2 regions of the Paenibacillus sp. BIC5C1 genome follow, and region 1 is predicted to be linked to the other one. Evidence: riboswitches for the same ligand, from Rfam matches in the RefSeq annotation. Region 1 holds a riboswitch; the other holds the start of a gene.
What was found. Region 1 has a riboswitch for glycine ahead of sdaAB (L-serine ammonia-lyase, iron-sulfur-dependent subunit beta). Riboswitches for the same ligand answer to the same signal wherever they lie in the genome.
Positions count from the first base shown of each region.

Region 2: another riboswitch for glycine. It lies ahead of gcvT (glycine cleavage system aminomethyltransferase GcvT); the one in region 1 lies ahead of sdaAB (L-serine ammonia-lyase, iron-sulfur-dependent subunit beta).

Region 1 covers NZ_CP135922.1:507,695-515,419, forward strand. The annotation lists gene RS891_RS02450 (phosphotransferase enzyme family protein) at 1-1,119, shown strand, start outside; gene RS891_RS02455 (MFS transporter) at 1,149-2,426, shown strand; glycine riboswitch at 2,764-2,887, shown strand; glycine riboswitch at 2,892-3,033, shown strand; gene sdaAB (L-serine ammonia-lyase, iron-sulfur-dependent subunit beta) at 3,145-3,834, shown strand; gene sdaAA (L-serine ammonia-lyase, iron-sulfur-dependent, subunit alpha) at 3,824-4,768, shown strand; gene RS891_RS02470 (YhgE/Pip domain-containing protein) at 5,020-6,237, shown strand; gene RS891_RS02475 (PadR family transcriptional regulator) at 6,360-6,872, shown strand; gene RS891_RS02480 (alpha-glycosidase) at 7,024-7,725, opposite strand, start outside.
Region 2 covers NZ_CP135922.1:5,545,888-5,553,612, reverse strand. The annotation lists gene RS891_RS24850 ((2Fe-2S)-binding protein) at 1-253, shown strand, start outside; gene gcvPB (aminomethyl-transferring glycine dehydrogenase subunit GcvPB) at 463-2,049, opposite strand; gene gcvPA (aminomethyl-transferring glycine dehydrogenase subunit GcvPA) at 2,046-3,401, opposite strand; gene gcvT (glycine cleavage system aminomethyltransferase GcvT) at 3,398-4,534, opposite strand; glycine riboswitch at 4,731-4,831, opposite strand; glycine riboswitch at 4,835-4,956, opposite strand; gene gcvH (glycine cleavage system protein GcvH) at 5,304-5,693, shown strand; gene RS891_RS24825 (PTS mannitol transporter subunit IIBC) at 6,260-7,725, shown strand, end outside.

The sequences.
Region 1 (7,725 bases):
CATAAGATTGCCCATGACACCATGGCAACTGAAATTATCTCGCATTATTCCATAGCGAAGCCTTCGGTTTCCTTTATCCGACATAATGAAAATCTAACGTATCAGGTGGTTGATGAATCGACCGGACAGAAGTATCTATTGCGAATACATAAGGCCGCTTTTGCAAGCATGACGGGCATCCAGCATACACGACCTGCACTTGAAGCAGAGATGAATTTACTTCATGAATTACGAGCTACCAGCCCATTGCGGGTGCAGATACCTGTACGCAATACATTGAATGAGTGGGTCACTGTCTATTTGGACGAAACAGGAGAAGAGATCTGTTGTACTGTTCTGGAATGGATTGAGGGCAGGGATATCAAGCAGGGAGAACGTCTGACAACAGCGCAGATTCATGATTTGGGTGTACAGTTGCAGATATTGCATCAATATGGACGACGACCTAAGGAAACTCCCAAGCCACTTGAGGGTTCACAGGTGTCTGAAAGCGGACAGCAGATGAATGACCGTGATCAGCATGCTGATAAGGCGATCATCGCAGAGATGTATACCGATAGCGACAGCCCTGCCTTGGAGCATACAGAAGTAAGACCAGCCTACGGCTCGATCAAAGAGAATCTGGTCATGCTGAAGCAATTGGAGGAAGGCGTTAGACGTGGCATCTTTACTCCTGCAGATTTCGATATGATTCGTGAGACGTTTGAGAACATTAACGGTCAACTCGAAACGTATCCGCACAATGCCGAGACATGGGGAGTGATTCACGGGGACATCACCCGCGGCAATCTGTTAGTGACGGAACAGGGGATATCCATGATTGATTTTTGTTTATACGGTTATGGCTACTATCTATTTGATGCCGGAGGTGCGGCTCTTATTTTCAATCGGGAGGAACGGGATGTCTTCTTATCGGGTTATAGTGAGAAGACAGGACCACTAACGAAGCGTGATATTCGTTTAATGGAAGGATTCATGCTGATCTTTACGTTCGGCTATTTTGCATTCCAGATGGAGAATGAATCCAGGTACGAATGGATGAAAGAGCGAATGCCTCTTATATGCAGCAAATTTTGCAAACCATATGTACAGAATGAGAGTATTTTCTATGAGTTATAATTTGTGATTTCTAGTGGGTGGGTAGCGCTATGAAGAACATTCGTGCAAAGAGAGTTGCATCGAAGGGGCAGTCTGGTGGCTGGAAGCATGCCGGATTGCTACTTAGCGGAGTGGGCATATCCAATCTGGGTGATTTCATATATATTGTGGCGATTAACCTGATGGTATTGAATATGACACAGTCTCCAGCGGCAGTCGCAGGGTTGTGGATTATCTCGCCGATTGCTTCGGTGTGCACTAAGTTTTGGTCAGGCAGCCTGATTGATCGTTATGATCAGCGACAGCTGATGATTGGTGCTGATATGCTACGGGCATTGTTGGTGGCGGCGCTCCCACTGATGTCCAGCCTATGGATGATGTATGCAGTGATGTTTTTGATCAGCATGTCTTCATCTATATTTGTCCCTTCCTCTCAGGTATACATTACCCGGTTGGTACCTGCTGAACGGCGCAAGCGCTTCAATTCCCTACAAGCCCTGATCAGCTCAGGGGCATTTATTACCGGCCCAGCAGTTGCAGGAGTGATGCTGATTTATCTATCTCCGGCGGCAGCCATTTATGCCAATGCGATTTCCTTTGCTGCTTCTGCGTTGATTCTAATGTTTCTTCCCAAACTGGGCATTGGAGAACAGAATATAGGGACGGGAAGCAGACTGACACCTCGGATGATTGCCCAGGATTGGAGAGCTGTACTGAGCTTCAGCCGAAAGTCGGGCTACGTGGTCGGTATATATGCCCTGTTCCAGATTATTCTGGTGGTCGGCATGTCGCTGGATGCTCAGGAAGTGGTGTTTATCCGTCAGGTGATGAACCTGCCTGAATCACAGTACGGAGCATTAATGAGTATCACCGGAATCGGTTATTTGGCAGGTTCCATGCTGGTTTGGATGTTCGCCAAACATTTGCCGATCCGTCACATGATGGGTGGCGGTGTACTTCTGGTCGCGCTGGGTTATTTTCTGTTCGCCCGTTCATTCTCGTTTGAGCTGGCGGCGGTTGCCTTTATTCTGCTCGGTCTGTGCTCCGCACTGGCGAATACGGGCCTGGTTACCTTTTATCAAAATAATATCCCTGTCGATCTGATGGGGCGAATGAGTAGTGTACTTGGACTTGTGTTAAGTGTGTTGCAAGTAGCTTCCATTTTGATTGCAGGGGTAATAGCAGAGCAGTTGTCGCTTCGTATGGTATATACAGTTGTTTCTGGGGTCATGCTGTTAGCTGCGTTGGGATTGTGGGTGACGAGCATGTTTCCTTCCCGAAGCAGGTATTACGATGAACCGGCGAAGCCCAAGGCGATGGTGGGGTGACAGGCAGAAATACGGCAATTCTAGTACAGAATAAAGGTTGCCTGAATACCCGAACCGTTCACTGGAACATAACATAAATAGTATTAAACACAGATATTGGCTAATAGAAAATGAAAAATGTATACGCTTTCGAGATGAAACGCATTAACACATTCATGTGATGAAAGTTTACAGTTTATTCGTTTATCTTGTGTATAAAATGGGAATAAGCAAATATTCGCAAAGAAATCGTTAAGTTTGTTGACACTGATCTTCCGGTCGATTAATCTTAATGAGAAAGTATTAAAAACTTCAATTATCGTTCTGGTACAAGATCAGAATGGTTCCATACAGCGAATGATAGCGAGCGGGAGAGACCTGAGCTTGTCGAGTAAAATGGCAGCTGTCGGGCACCGAAGGAGCAAGCTGCTACGCACCCGGCGCAGCGGTTAATCTCTCAGGTAAATGTACCATCGTTGGACGCAACTCTGGAGAGTGCGCGAACTGCGCCACCCAAGGGGTATATGGTCAAGCAGCACAGTGTGCAGGGTGACATCACCTGTGAATACAGGAATGCATCGATCCGCCGCGCTGCTTATCATGAAACTCTCAGGTATCGAGGACAGAGAGAGGGCCTAGAGCCTTCTTCTGTCCTTTTCTCATGTCATCATTCAGTAATAAAGGAACATTATGGGTGTACGTCTGGATGAAAATGACGATTATAAATGGAGGGTTTGCGATGCGTTTTAAAGACGTTTTTTCAATTATTGGTCCGTCCATGACAGGTCCATCAAGTTCACATACGGCTGGAGCGGCAAGATTGGGGCGAATTGCCCGTCAGTGGCTGGGATGCACGCCTGAACGCGCCCGATTAACTCTATACGGCTCGTTTGCTGATACGTATCAGGGGCATGGTACGGATCTTGCGTTGATTGGTGGCCTGCTTGATTATGTGACTGATGATCCACGTATACCGGATGCAGAACAATATGCAGAGGAAGCGGGTATGGAAGTAGAGTTTTTCACAAGCGGCCTGCCTGCTCCTCATCCCAATACGGTTAAGATTGAGCTGTGGCACGGAGACCGTGAATGCTCATTAATTGGTGCTTCCATCGGCGGGGGCAGTGTTTCCGTGCATGCATTGAATGATTTTCGTGTACAGATCAGCGGAGAGTTCCCCACACTTGTACTGCGACATTCGGACAAAGCAGGGGTTCTCGCTTCGGTAACCTCCACCATCAGTTCGTCCGGGGTGAACATCGGGTACATGCAAGTGGATCGGAAAGCCCGGGATGGTGAAGCACTGACAGCGATGGAGATGGATGGTGTGCCGAATCCTGAGATGTTGAACCGCCTACGGTCGCTGGATCATATGCTGGACATTCGCGTGATTGATTTGAAGAGAGGGGTCGAGCCTGATGCGGTTTAAACATCTACATGAACTAAATACCATCTGTACAGCAGAGTCCAAGACCATTGCCCAGCTGATGATCGAAGAGCAGGTTCAGGAGACGAATATCCCGGAAGCGGATGTTGTGCGGCAGATGTCGGATTACTACCAGGTGATGAAGGAAGCTGTACACAAAGGGCTGACAGAAGATACGACATCACGCAGCGGCTTGACTGGTGGAGATGGCAAAAAAATGGCTGAGTACATTCGTAAAGGTGAGACTTGTTCTGGAGATGCCTCTGCACTGGCCATGGCGTATGCCCTTTGTGTATCGGAAGTGAATGCCTCCATGGGTCGGATCGTTGCGACACCGACAGCCGGTTCCTGCGGCATCATTCCGGGTGTATTTATCAGCTCCCAGGAGCGTTTTGGCTGGAGTGACGAGCACCTGGTGAACGGTCTGTTCTGCGCGGGAGCGATCGGTTATGTCATTGCCAACAATTCATTTATCTCCGGTGCAGAGGGTGGCTGTCAGGCTGAAGTGGGTTCTGCTATCGGTATGGCCGCTGGAGCCATGGTGGAGCTGCGTGGAGGGACGCCGGAGCAAGTGGTTCATGCGGTTGGTCTCGCGTTAAAAAATACATTAGGCCTTATCTGCGATCCGGTCGCAGGCCTCGTGGAAATTCCGTGCATCGTCCGTAACGGACTGGGTGCGGTAACCGCTTTGGCTGCGGCCGATATGGCGCTTGCCGGGGTGCGTAGTGCCATTCCGTCTGACGAAGTCATTGATGTCATGCTGGAAGTGGGCAGTGCGATGCCAAGCAGGCACCGTGAAACGGCCCAAGGTGGGCTTGCTCAAACGCCGACAGGACGGAAAATGATGGAGAAGCTTGCCAAACCAAAGGCGAAGCGTGCTGAGCCTGAGGCTGAAGCCGAGACTCCTGCTGAAAATAAACCAGAAGCCAAGGCATAGTACCCATCAAAATGAACTGAATTTAACTCGTGGAGCCTGAATCATTAACGGTAATGATCTGCTCTCTCATGATATGAAAGCCGATATGAATTCTTCTTGGTGAAGAAGCGTATCGGCTTTTTGTTGTTCCAACAAAGAAAAATAAAAAGGTATTGACGTTTATATATCGTATTGATATATTACTTATTGTTATATATCGAAACGATATATATGACCGAGAATAAGTTATACAACTTAAGGAGATGGATAATATGAAAAGTGTTTTTCAAACGAGTATTCTGTTTTTGAAAAATGGAGCTACAGTGGTCGGGTTAATTACAGCCGTACTGTTCCAGGTTTTTTTTAATACCATTTGGCTTAGTGGATATGATCAGGTAAATGCACGGATGAATCAGCTTGCAGTAACTATCGTAAATGAAGATGGGGCTGCGGCGGAGCCTGTGGCAAAGTCTCTTGCAGAGGGCCTTAATTTCGCGATCAAACCCTCGGCAACTATGGAAGAAGCAAGGCGGATGTTGACGGACCGGGATGTATACATGATTATCGAGATTCCATCCGGTTTCATGCAGCAGGCGGGAGACTTGTCGAGCCCGGTGGCGGTGAAGTATGTGATGAATGAATCCAATGTAGCTACCGTAAAAAGTGTGATGCAGACCGTATCCGCACAAGTTACAGCGACGTTGAACCGTGAAGTACAGCAAAACAGCATTCGGGGAGTGCTGAATCAATCAGGTATGGCTGACGATCAGGCGAATGTTATGGCAGCGGGGTTATCTTCCCGGGTGGAGGCAGAAGTGGAACGGCTGAATCCAGTTCATAATTTTGCTTTTTCCATGGTACCGATGTTGATTGTGACGGCTACGTTTACAGGTGCAATGCTGCTTGGCATGAATCTGCAAAAGGTTTCTGGTGAACTCAGTAGCAGGGCAGGGAAATGGGAACGTTTCTGGGCACGAAATATCATCAATGTTGGTGCTGCATTTATCGTATCGCTCGTTGGAGCAGGAATGATGCATGTGATGGGTGTATCATCAGCAGACGGATGGTGGATGTTATGGTTATTTCAGTTGTTGATTACTTTATCTTTTCTATTCGTGGCGCAATTGAGCTTGCTGCTGCTTGGAAATGCTGGGGCATGGTTAAATAGTGCCTTGTTGCCTCTGCTGATGTTGTCATCAGGCGCAACCATTCCTCGCGATGTCATGCCTGATTTCTATCAACAGATCGGACATTATCTGCCGGCAACCTACGCGGTGGAGGGGATGATGAATCTGGTGCTTGGCGGCAACGGGATTAGTCGTGATGTTATGCTTCTGGTGGTGATTGGAGCGGCGACGTTGGTTCTGGGAGTGATATGCACGTGGATCAAACGTTCAGGTCCTGCACAATCCGGCATTCCTTTGGAGTCCAAGTCTGCACCGACACCTGTCGCTCTGACTGGGAACCTGCCATCACCTGATCGTGGATAACATGGATGATAATGATACACCCCCGTTTAACCAGATAAACTAATCCGTGAGCGGCTTATGATGTTGAACGTATAAGGGAGGATGTGATACGTTAAGAGGAATTGGAAAGGAGCGGTACACCGATGAACACGCAGCAGGTCATCCTCGGAATACTGCACAATCAGCCATGTTCCGGATATGAGATTAAGCAGTACTTTGAACAATACTTTTCATTTTTCTTCGATGCCAGCTTTGGCACCATATATCCTACACTTGCCAAGATGGAAAAGTCAGGGTTGTTAACCAAGGAATCCGTTAGACAAGAAGGGAAACCTGACAAAAATGTGTATACCTTAACAGCGGAAGGGTCTGCGGAGTTCAATACCTATTTGATGAGTCCCCTGGAAGCCGAGGTGTTCCGTTCTGATTTTCTGATGCGTCTGTATTTCGGAGAGCTGGCGGATGAAGATACTGTCACAGGCTGGGTACGGTCAGAGTTGAATCGTAAAGAATTGCTGTATGCTGAGCTGCAGCGCCAGATGAAGCAATTTGGCGAACAGATCTCACCTGCACAGCGTTTATGTATGCAAGTGGGGCTTGTGCAATACGAAGCTACCATCCGATTGCTCAAGGAGCAGTTAGCCTCGCCACAATAGTTTTCAATAGTATCCATCCATGTCTCAAATCAATTGACGATCCATCCATAACGCAGAAAAGCGCTTTACAGATCAATAACAGGTCTGTGAGCGCTTATTCGGCATTGCTTTCAGTACGTTGGAATTGCAAGGGTATAACAAAATTAAGAAGCTACGCGATATCTGTACTTAGTACAGCATATCCATATGCGGGCAGCTCAACGGCCAAGATTCCCTCTTCCTTGGCTGTGCGATAATTCTCGCCAAATAACTCCGTCCATTCTCCGGCGCCTGCCTCCAGCTCGACAATAGCAGTTTCTTCCGAACGATTGAACAGGATCAGAATGCGCTCTTTCTCATCCTGTCGTTCCATCACAAGCTGGCTTCCGCCTTCGCGGGCCTGCAGGAAGCGAATGCTGCCTTCTGCACGCAGGGCAGGGTGGGCATGGCGAAGTGCGATTAGCTTCTGATAAAAGGTGAACAGCTCGCGGTCCTGCTTCGTCTCGTCCCACTCCATACATTTCCGACAACCGGGATCATGATCCCCGTCCAGCCCAATCTCGTCTCCATAATAAATGCACGGAGTGCCCATATAAGTGAATTGGAACAGCGCGGCCAGTTTCATCTTCCGCTGGTCGCCCTCACATAAGGTGAGCAATCGTGGTGTATCGTGGCTGTCCAACAGATTAAACGCCACTTCGCTGGCTTGCAGCGCATAGCGGGACAGCTGTCGACCGATCGAGTTCGCGAACTGTTCGGCGTGCATGATATCTTTTACAAAAAAACGATTCACGGCTTCCGTAAATGGATAGTTCATCGAGGCATCGAACTGATCGCCTTGCAGCCAGGAGGAGGACTCATTCCATACCTCACC
Region 2 (7,725 bases), 2.0 Mb from region 1:
AGGCGATGAAGCTCTCTTGCGTCAGTTTGCCGCTGATGAACAGGTGGTACAAAATGGTCTGGAAGCTGATGTATTTGGTCTGGCCAAGAATCCACTTCGTGTCAGGGTTCGGATGATTGATCATCCGTTGGATCCTTCGAAGAGACTTGCGATCAAAAATGTCTGTTGCCTGCAATATTTAAGACAAGGTCGCTCCTATTGTTACACCTGTCCGCGATTGGGCAAGAAGGAACGAGCCAATTGGAAGCCTTAGGCCGGATAAGATAATATAGAGCAGACAAGTTAATAAGCAAAAAGAAAAACAGCCGCGCAGAAAGCAAAATGCGGCTGTTTTGGCATTTATTAATCATTATCAACGACTGAATTTTGTTTTCATTGTAAAGATCGTGTCCAATTCCGGGATCATCACTTAGTTCGGATGTCGTGCAGGCATAATTATATGCAAATTTACTAGGTTAGATTTTAACTACAAGCACAGTTCAGTACAGGTTTACGGGCTGCCGTTGTTTCATCCAAACGGGTAACCGGCGTGCCATAAGGGGCATTGAGTACCAATTCTGGGGTCTCCTCTGCTTCCTTGGCAATGCGAATCATCGTATCAATGAATCCATCAAGTGTTTCTTTGCTTTCGGTTTCCGTTGGTTCGATCATGATGCATTCCTCAACGTTCAGCGGGAAGTACACGGTTGGCGGGTGATATCCAAAATCAAGCAATCGTTTGGCAACATCCAGCGTGCGTACACCATACTGCTTTAAGCCTCGGCCAGACATCACAAATTCATGTTTACACACGCCTGGATACGGAATTTCGTAGTAAGGTGCGAGACGGGCCATCATGTAGTTGGCGTTGAGCACCGCACATTCAGATACCCGGCGTAAGCCTTCAGGTCCATAAGTACGAATGTAGGCATAGGCACGGACCAAAATACCGAAGTTACCATAGTAAGCTTTGACCCGGCCAATGGATTGATCGCCTTCGCGATCCAATGCATATATGCCCTCATCATTTTTGATAACCATCGGTTTTGGCAGAAACGGAATCAAGCGGCTCTTTACGCCAACCGGGCCGGCACCAGGTCCACCCCCGCCGTGCGGAGTGCTCATTGTTTTATGCAAATTGAGATGCACAACATCGAAGCCCATATCTCCAGGCCGGGTGATGCCCATAATGGCATTGGAGTTGGCTCCATCGTAATACAGCAAGCCACCTGCCTGGTGCACAATGGAGGCAATCTCCTGAATGTCTTTCTCAAAAAGTCCAAGTGTGTTTGGATTAGTCAGCATCAGCGCTGCGGTATCCGAACCAACAGCTGCGCGAAGTGCATCCAGATCTACCAGACCATCTGCGCGGGAAGGAATCGTTACCGTTTCAAAACCTGCTACGGTTGCACTTGCCGGGTTGGTCCCGTGAGAAGAGTCCGGTACGATAACTTTCGTGCGCTGTTCACCACGACCTTCGTGGTAGGCACGGATCATCATGAGCCCGGTCCATTCGCCATGTGCACCAGCGGCCGGTTGCAGCGTAACGGCATCCATGCCGGTTAGTCCGGCAAGGTCATTTTGCAACGTGTAGAGCAGTTCAAGTGCACCTTGAATGCTGGATTCATGCTGATATGGATGAATTTTGGCGAACCCGTTGTAACGGGCGACATCCTCATTAATCTTCGGATTATATTTCATCGTGCAAGAGCCCAGCGGATAGAATCCGTTATCGACCCCGAAATTACGGCGGGACAGGGCAGTGTAGTGGCGAATGACGTCCACTTCAAAAACTTCGGGTAGTGCTGCTGCTTCCGACCGAAGCATTTCCCGGGGAATCAGGGAATCTACAGCTTGACGGGGAACGTCGCATTCAGGCAAGGAGTAAGCGACCCGACCCGGACTGCTGAGTTCAAAAATCAACGATTGCTCGGGTGCTTGAGAGGCGGCTTGAGCAGTAACTGTTGTGACAGTATCAGGTTGGCCAGATGTGGAGGTAGAGGTTACCGTTTCCGATTGTCCTTGTGCTGATGTCGTCGTTGTCTTTGTTGTTGTTGTTTCCTGAGTCACAGCGATCCCTCCAATACATGTGCGAATTCGTCGATCTCTTCCTTGCTGCGCCGTTCAGTAACCGCAATCAGCATATGTCCGGCGAGCTCAGGATAATCACGTCCAAGCTCATAACCACCAATGAAACCTGCATTGAGCAATTTCAGTTGCAGTGAATCCACATTTGTTCTTTCAGGTAGTTGAATAACAAACTCATTGAAAGTTGGTGCGGTAAACGTAAGAGAGACGCCTGGAATTGCGGTAAGCGTATTAAGGGCATAACGGCTCTTTTGCAAATTCAGATCAGCGACGTCGATCATGCCTTGTTTACCCATAATAGACATATAGACAGAGGCGCTCAGAGCGAGTAAAGCCTGATTGGAACAGATGTTGGACGTCGCCTTTTCACGGCGGATATGCTGTTCCCGTGCTTGCAGCGTGAGTACAAAACCACGCTTGCCGTTGCGGTCCGTTGTCTGGCCTACAATTCGGCCAGGAATCCGGCGCATATGAGCCTGGGATACAGCGAAGTATCCGCATGTTGGGCCGCCGAGTGAAGCGGCGATACCAAGGGGCTGTGCATCTCCAACAACGATGTCAGCACCCAGCTTGCCTGGGGCTTCCAGCAGACCCAGCGATAGCGGGTTGGCGCTGACCACGAGCAGGCTTTTGTGCGCATGCGCAAGGTCTGCGGCCTGTTTTACATTTTCCACGGCGCCGAAGAAGTTCGGGCTCTGGATCATGACGGCTGCAGTGTCATCGGACACAGCGGCTTGCAGGGCATCCCAGTCTGTTACTCCATTTTGATATCCAATCTCAACAATCTCCAGATTGAGGCCGTGAGCATAAGCTTGCAATACCTGACGGGATTCAGGGTGCACGGTACGTGACACAATCAGTTGTTTGCGGCGGGTAGCCGCTGCGGCCAAATTACCTGCTTCCGCAAATGCAGTTGCACCATCGTACATGCTGGCATTGGCTACAGCCATGCCTGTCAACTCACAGATGTAGGATTGAAACTCGAAAATCGCCTGCAATTCTCCTTGGCTGATCTCGGGTTGATAAGGTGTATAGGCTGTATAGAACTCGGAACGGGAGATGACATGATTAATGACGGAAGGAACGTGGTGATCATAAATGCCCGCACCCAGGAAACTGGCGTGTGTCTCGAAGTTGGCATTCGCTGCCGCTTGTTTCGACATGTGACGTGTCAGTGCATATTCATCGAGTTTGGAGGAAACAGGCAGTTCACCCTGATAGCGAATCTCCTGTGGAATGTCATGGAACAGATCCTCAATTGTTTCCACGCCGATGGTTGCCAACATGGCACTCTGATCCTGCTCGGTCATGGGGATGTAGCGATGCTTGCTCATGCTTGATCAGCTCCTTGAGTAGGTGTCTTTGGCGCACGTGTCCGTTTATGAAAAGGGGTCTTTACGACCTCGGCTTTTAGTTTCTTGCCACGAATCTCAATCTCCAGCGGGGTACCCAGTGCAGCATATTTGCTGTCGATCAAGGCCAGCCCCAGATTGCGTTTCAATGTAGGCGATTGGGTGCCTGTGGTCACTTCACCAATCTGCACGCCTTCGGCGTAAATCGGATAATGGGGGCGGGGAATGCCGCGCTCCAGTACTTCAATGCCGACCAGCTTACGGGCAGGCCCATCATTTTTTTGCTGCAACAAGGCTTCATGTCCGATAAACGGTCCTGCATTTAACTTCACAAACATGCCAACGCCAGCCTCCAGCGGCGAGATGGTTGCAGATAATTCCTGTCCATACAGGGGCAGCTTGGCTTCGAAGCGCAGCGTATCCCGGGCACCCAGTCCTGTCGGAACGAGTCCGTGACCTTCTCCCGCTTGCATTAATCCGTTCCATACTGCAGCAGCCTGATCCGCAGGAACGTAGAGCTCAAAGCCGTCTTCACCCGTATATCCGGTGCGGGATAACAGCAATGTAACGCCGCATACCTTCGCATTTGCCACAAAGCGGAAAGGCTCAATCGATGACACATCGGTGTCTGTCACCGTTCGGAGAATATCCACTGCCAGCGGACCTTGCAGAGCAAGCAGCGCCGTTTGATCCGAATCATTGGTCATCGTTACGCCTGGCGTCATGTGCTGTTGCAGCCATGCCCAGTCCTTGTCGATGTTGGAGGCGTTAACCACCAGCATATAATGCTGGTCTTTCAGTTTATAGATCAGCAGATCATCGACCACACCACCATCCGGATAACACATTAACGTGTATTGGGCCTGACCGGGAACGAGTGTTGTTACATCATTGGTGGTCATGTGCTGTAAAAAAGCTTCTGCGTGTTCACCTTGGACGGTGAATTCGCCCATGTGGGATACATCAAATAATCCGGCACGTTCTCGCACCGCTTCATGCTCTTTCTGAATTCCACTGAATTGTACCGGGAGCTCCCAGCCACCAAAATCAATACATCGTACCCCTTCATATTGCTGATAGAGTGGAAAGAGTGGGGTTCTAAGCAAATCGGACATCCAATCACCTCGTCATGGGCCGTCAATGGGCCGAGTGTATAACCATGGATCAATGAAACTGGCATCATATTTTATTATAAAAGTAAGGTAAGGACGCTATAGGCAGCGCCGCTCTATAACCTGTTTTCGTTTTTTGGGAAAAAGGAAAAGGACAGGCCAAAGAATCGGCATGCCAGAAGCACGCTGTATTCTTAGGCTCTGTCCTTGGTACCTGAGAGTTACCCCGCCGCATGATGCAGCAGGTTTCCCCTTGGGTGATCATAACGCCCACACACGGCGATTAGATGCTCTCCAGAGTTGCGTCCCGTAAAAGTCCTTTTGCCTGAGAGATTCACCTCCGCTTGTCGGTGGTTTACTCCTTCGGCGTTACCGCATGTACACCCTGATTCGGTGTCAAGGGTAATCTCTCCCTTTACATTCATCCGCGGGTATTGCATAGACCAATTAAACACATTTACTACTCTCATTAAAGCCTGAATCGTCTAGTGATGTCAAGAACGATATCATAGAAATCAATAAAAAATCCGAATGATATTTTTGGTTCGCTTCATAACGTTCGTCTATTTATAAAGAGTGCGCTTACTTTTCTAATATTCACCATTATATGTAGAGAGGGTCCATTTGAGTTACAGGCATATAAGGAAGAAAAATAAATAAATTGTGAGGTATCTTGACATTTGGATTGAAAATATCATACGCTATGTTCTGGGAAAAAGGTTAAGGTCAAAGAAACGCATGCACTCATTAATGAAAAGCGAGGCGGATATCGATGAGCGAATTGAAAAGTGATTTCCTGTACAGTGAAGAGCACGAATGGGTGCAAACCGTAGGGGAGGATACCGTACGTATTGGTATTACCGAGTTCGCGCAGCATCAGCTGGGTGACATTGTGTTTGTGGAATTGCCTGACCTTGAATCGGATGTAAAAGCGGAAGAGGGCATTGGAACGATTGAATCCGTCAAAACCGTTTCGGATTTGTTTTCTCCTGTCAGTGGAACGATTATTGCTGTGAATGACGCATTGCAGGATTCACCGGAGCTGGTTAACAACTCTCCATATGAGGAAGGCTGGATGATCGAGATTCGTGTTGAGGGCGACTTGACAGCAGCACTTTCCACATTGATGAACGCGGATGCGTATCGTAAACATACGGAATAATATTAAAGCTGCAAATTTCGGCTAGATACGAAGTTTCAGCTTAATGTAAACGTCCGTTTTACTTGATAAAAATGAATTAATTGATTATAGACCCGAATGGTGATAGTACTCATTCGGAGATACTTAGGCGCAATTGCCTCATCTGAATCAGGATGAGGCAATTGCGCTTTTTTTTCGTTGTTACTCGCCGAATTAGATGAAATAAATATCAATCTAACATGTTAATCATCATTTCTAAATGAGGTAGAACCGGCTTGACAAAATAGAATAAATTTACATTTGCATTTGTCATTAAAATGGGGCAATTCGTGGGTATGATACATGAAAGGGAATAACAGGTTTCGTTCCATATACAGGTTTAAATATGGAACAATCCTTTAAATTTAAATCTTGTCATCAACGTTCATGACGGAAGTAGGTTTTCATTTCGTTGTAGAAGATACCGTTTTCATTTACGATATGGTTGTAAATTAAGATTTATTGCAGATTTGTACCTTCGTTCGTCTGGATCATCGTTGTCAAAATTCAGTGGAATCAAGGTTTAATATGTTGAGGAGGTTTTCAGTATGAGTTCAGTGGACGCAAAGTCCGAAAAAAGCGGAGGAATACGGGTCGGCGTTCAGAAGTTTGGACGTTTCCTAAGTGGTATGGTTATGCCGAACATGGGTGCATTTATCGCCTGGGGTTTAATTACGGCATTGTTCATTCCAAAAGGATGGTTCCCTAACGCAGATTTTGCATTATTGGTTGATCCAATGATCAAATATTTGCTGCCTTTGCTTATCGGTTACACCGGCGGTACCATGGTACACGGCCAACGTGGTGGTGTAGTCGGTGCGATCATGACCATCGGGGTTATTGTCGGCAGTGACATTCCAATGTTTCTTGGCGCCATGATAGCCGGGCCGTTGGGAGCCTGGGTCATTAAGAAATTTGACAAGGCTGTCGATGGCAAAATCAAATCAGGGTTTGAGATGCTGGTTAACAACTTCTCCGCTGGAATTATTGGTGGGATTTTGGCCCTTCTGGCCCTTAAAGGCATCGGGCCTTTCGTTGAAGCGATTAGCAAGGTGTTATCAGCTGGGGTAGAAGCTTTGATGAATGCTGGTCTTCTTCCCCTGGTCAACCTGATCATTGAGCCAGGAAAAGTATTATTCCTGAACAATGCGATCAACCACGGGATTCTGACACCAATTGGTACGGATCAAGCAAGAGAACTGGGCCAATCTGTATTATTCATGCTTGAATCCAATCCAGGACCTGGACTCGGCATTTTGCTGGCATACTGCTTCTTCGGTCGCGGATCAGCCAAATCTTCCGCTCCAGGTGCTGTAATCATCCATTTCTTTGGCGGGATTCACGAGATTTATTTCCCTTACATTCTGATGAGACCGATACTGATTCTGGCTGCGATGGCTGGTGGGGTAGCAGGTACATTGACCTTCATGCTGACTGGAGCTGGTTTGGTATCCGCACCGTCACCGGGAAGTATCATTGCCTACTCATTGTTAACACCTAAGGGTGGATACCTTGGCATGTTTGCAGGGGTAGCCGTAGCTGCGATCATCTCGTTCCTCGTAGCATCTGTGCTGCTCAAAACAGGTAAAAAGAAGGACGACGAAGATCTGGACAGTGCTTCCAACCGCATGAAAGATATGAAAAATCAGGGCAAAACGGGCAACCTCACCGTTGATAAAGACAATCGTGAAGCTGACCGTGCAGCCGATATTGCTTCTTCGGCAGTGAAAACGGATATCAATAAAATTGTATTCTCCTGTGATGCAGGTATGGGTTCGAGTGCCATGGGTGCCTCGATTCTGCGGAAGAAAATGAAGGCAGCCGGTGTGGATGTCGCTGTAACCAACACGGCGATCAGTGAGATTCCACAAGATGCCGACATCGTCATCACACAGAAAACATTGACAGACCGGGCCAAATCCGTGGCTCCTAATGCAGAGCATATTTCCATCGATAACTTCCTGAAGAGTCCTGAATATGAGGCACTGGTGGAGCGCCTCAAATCCGACTCCTG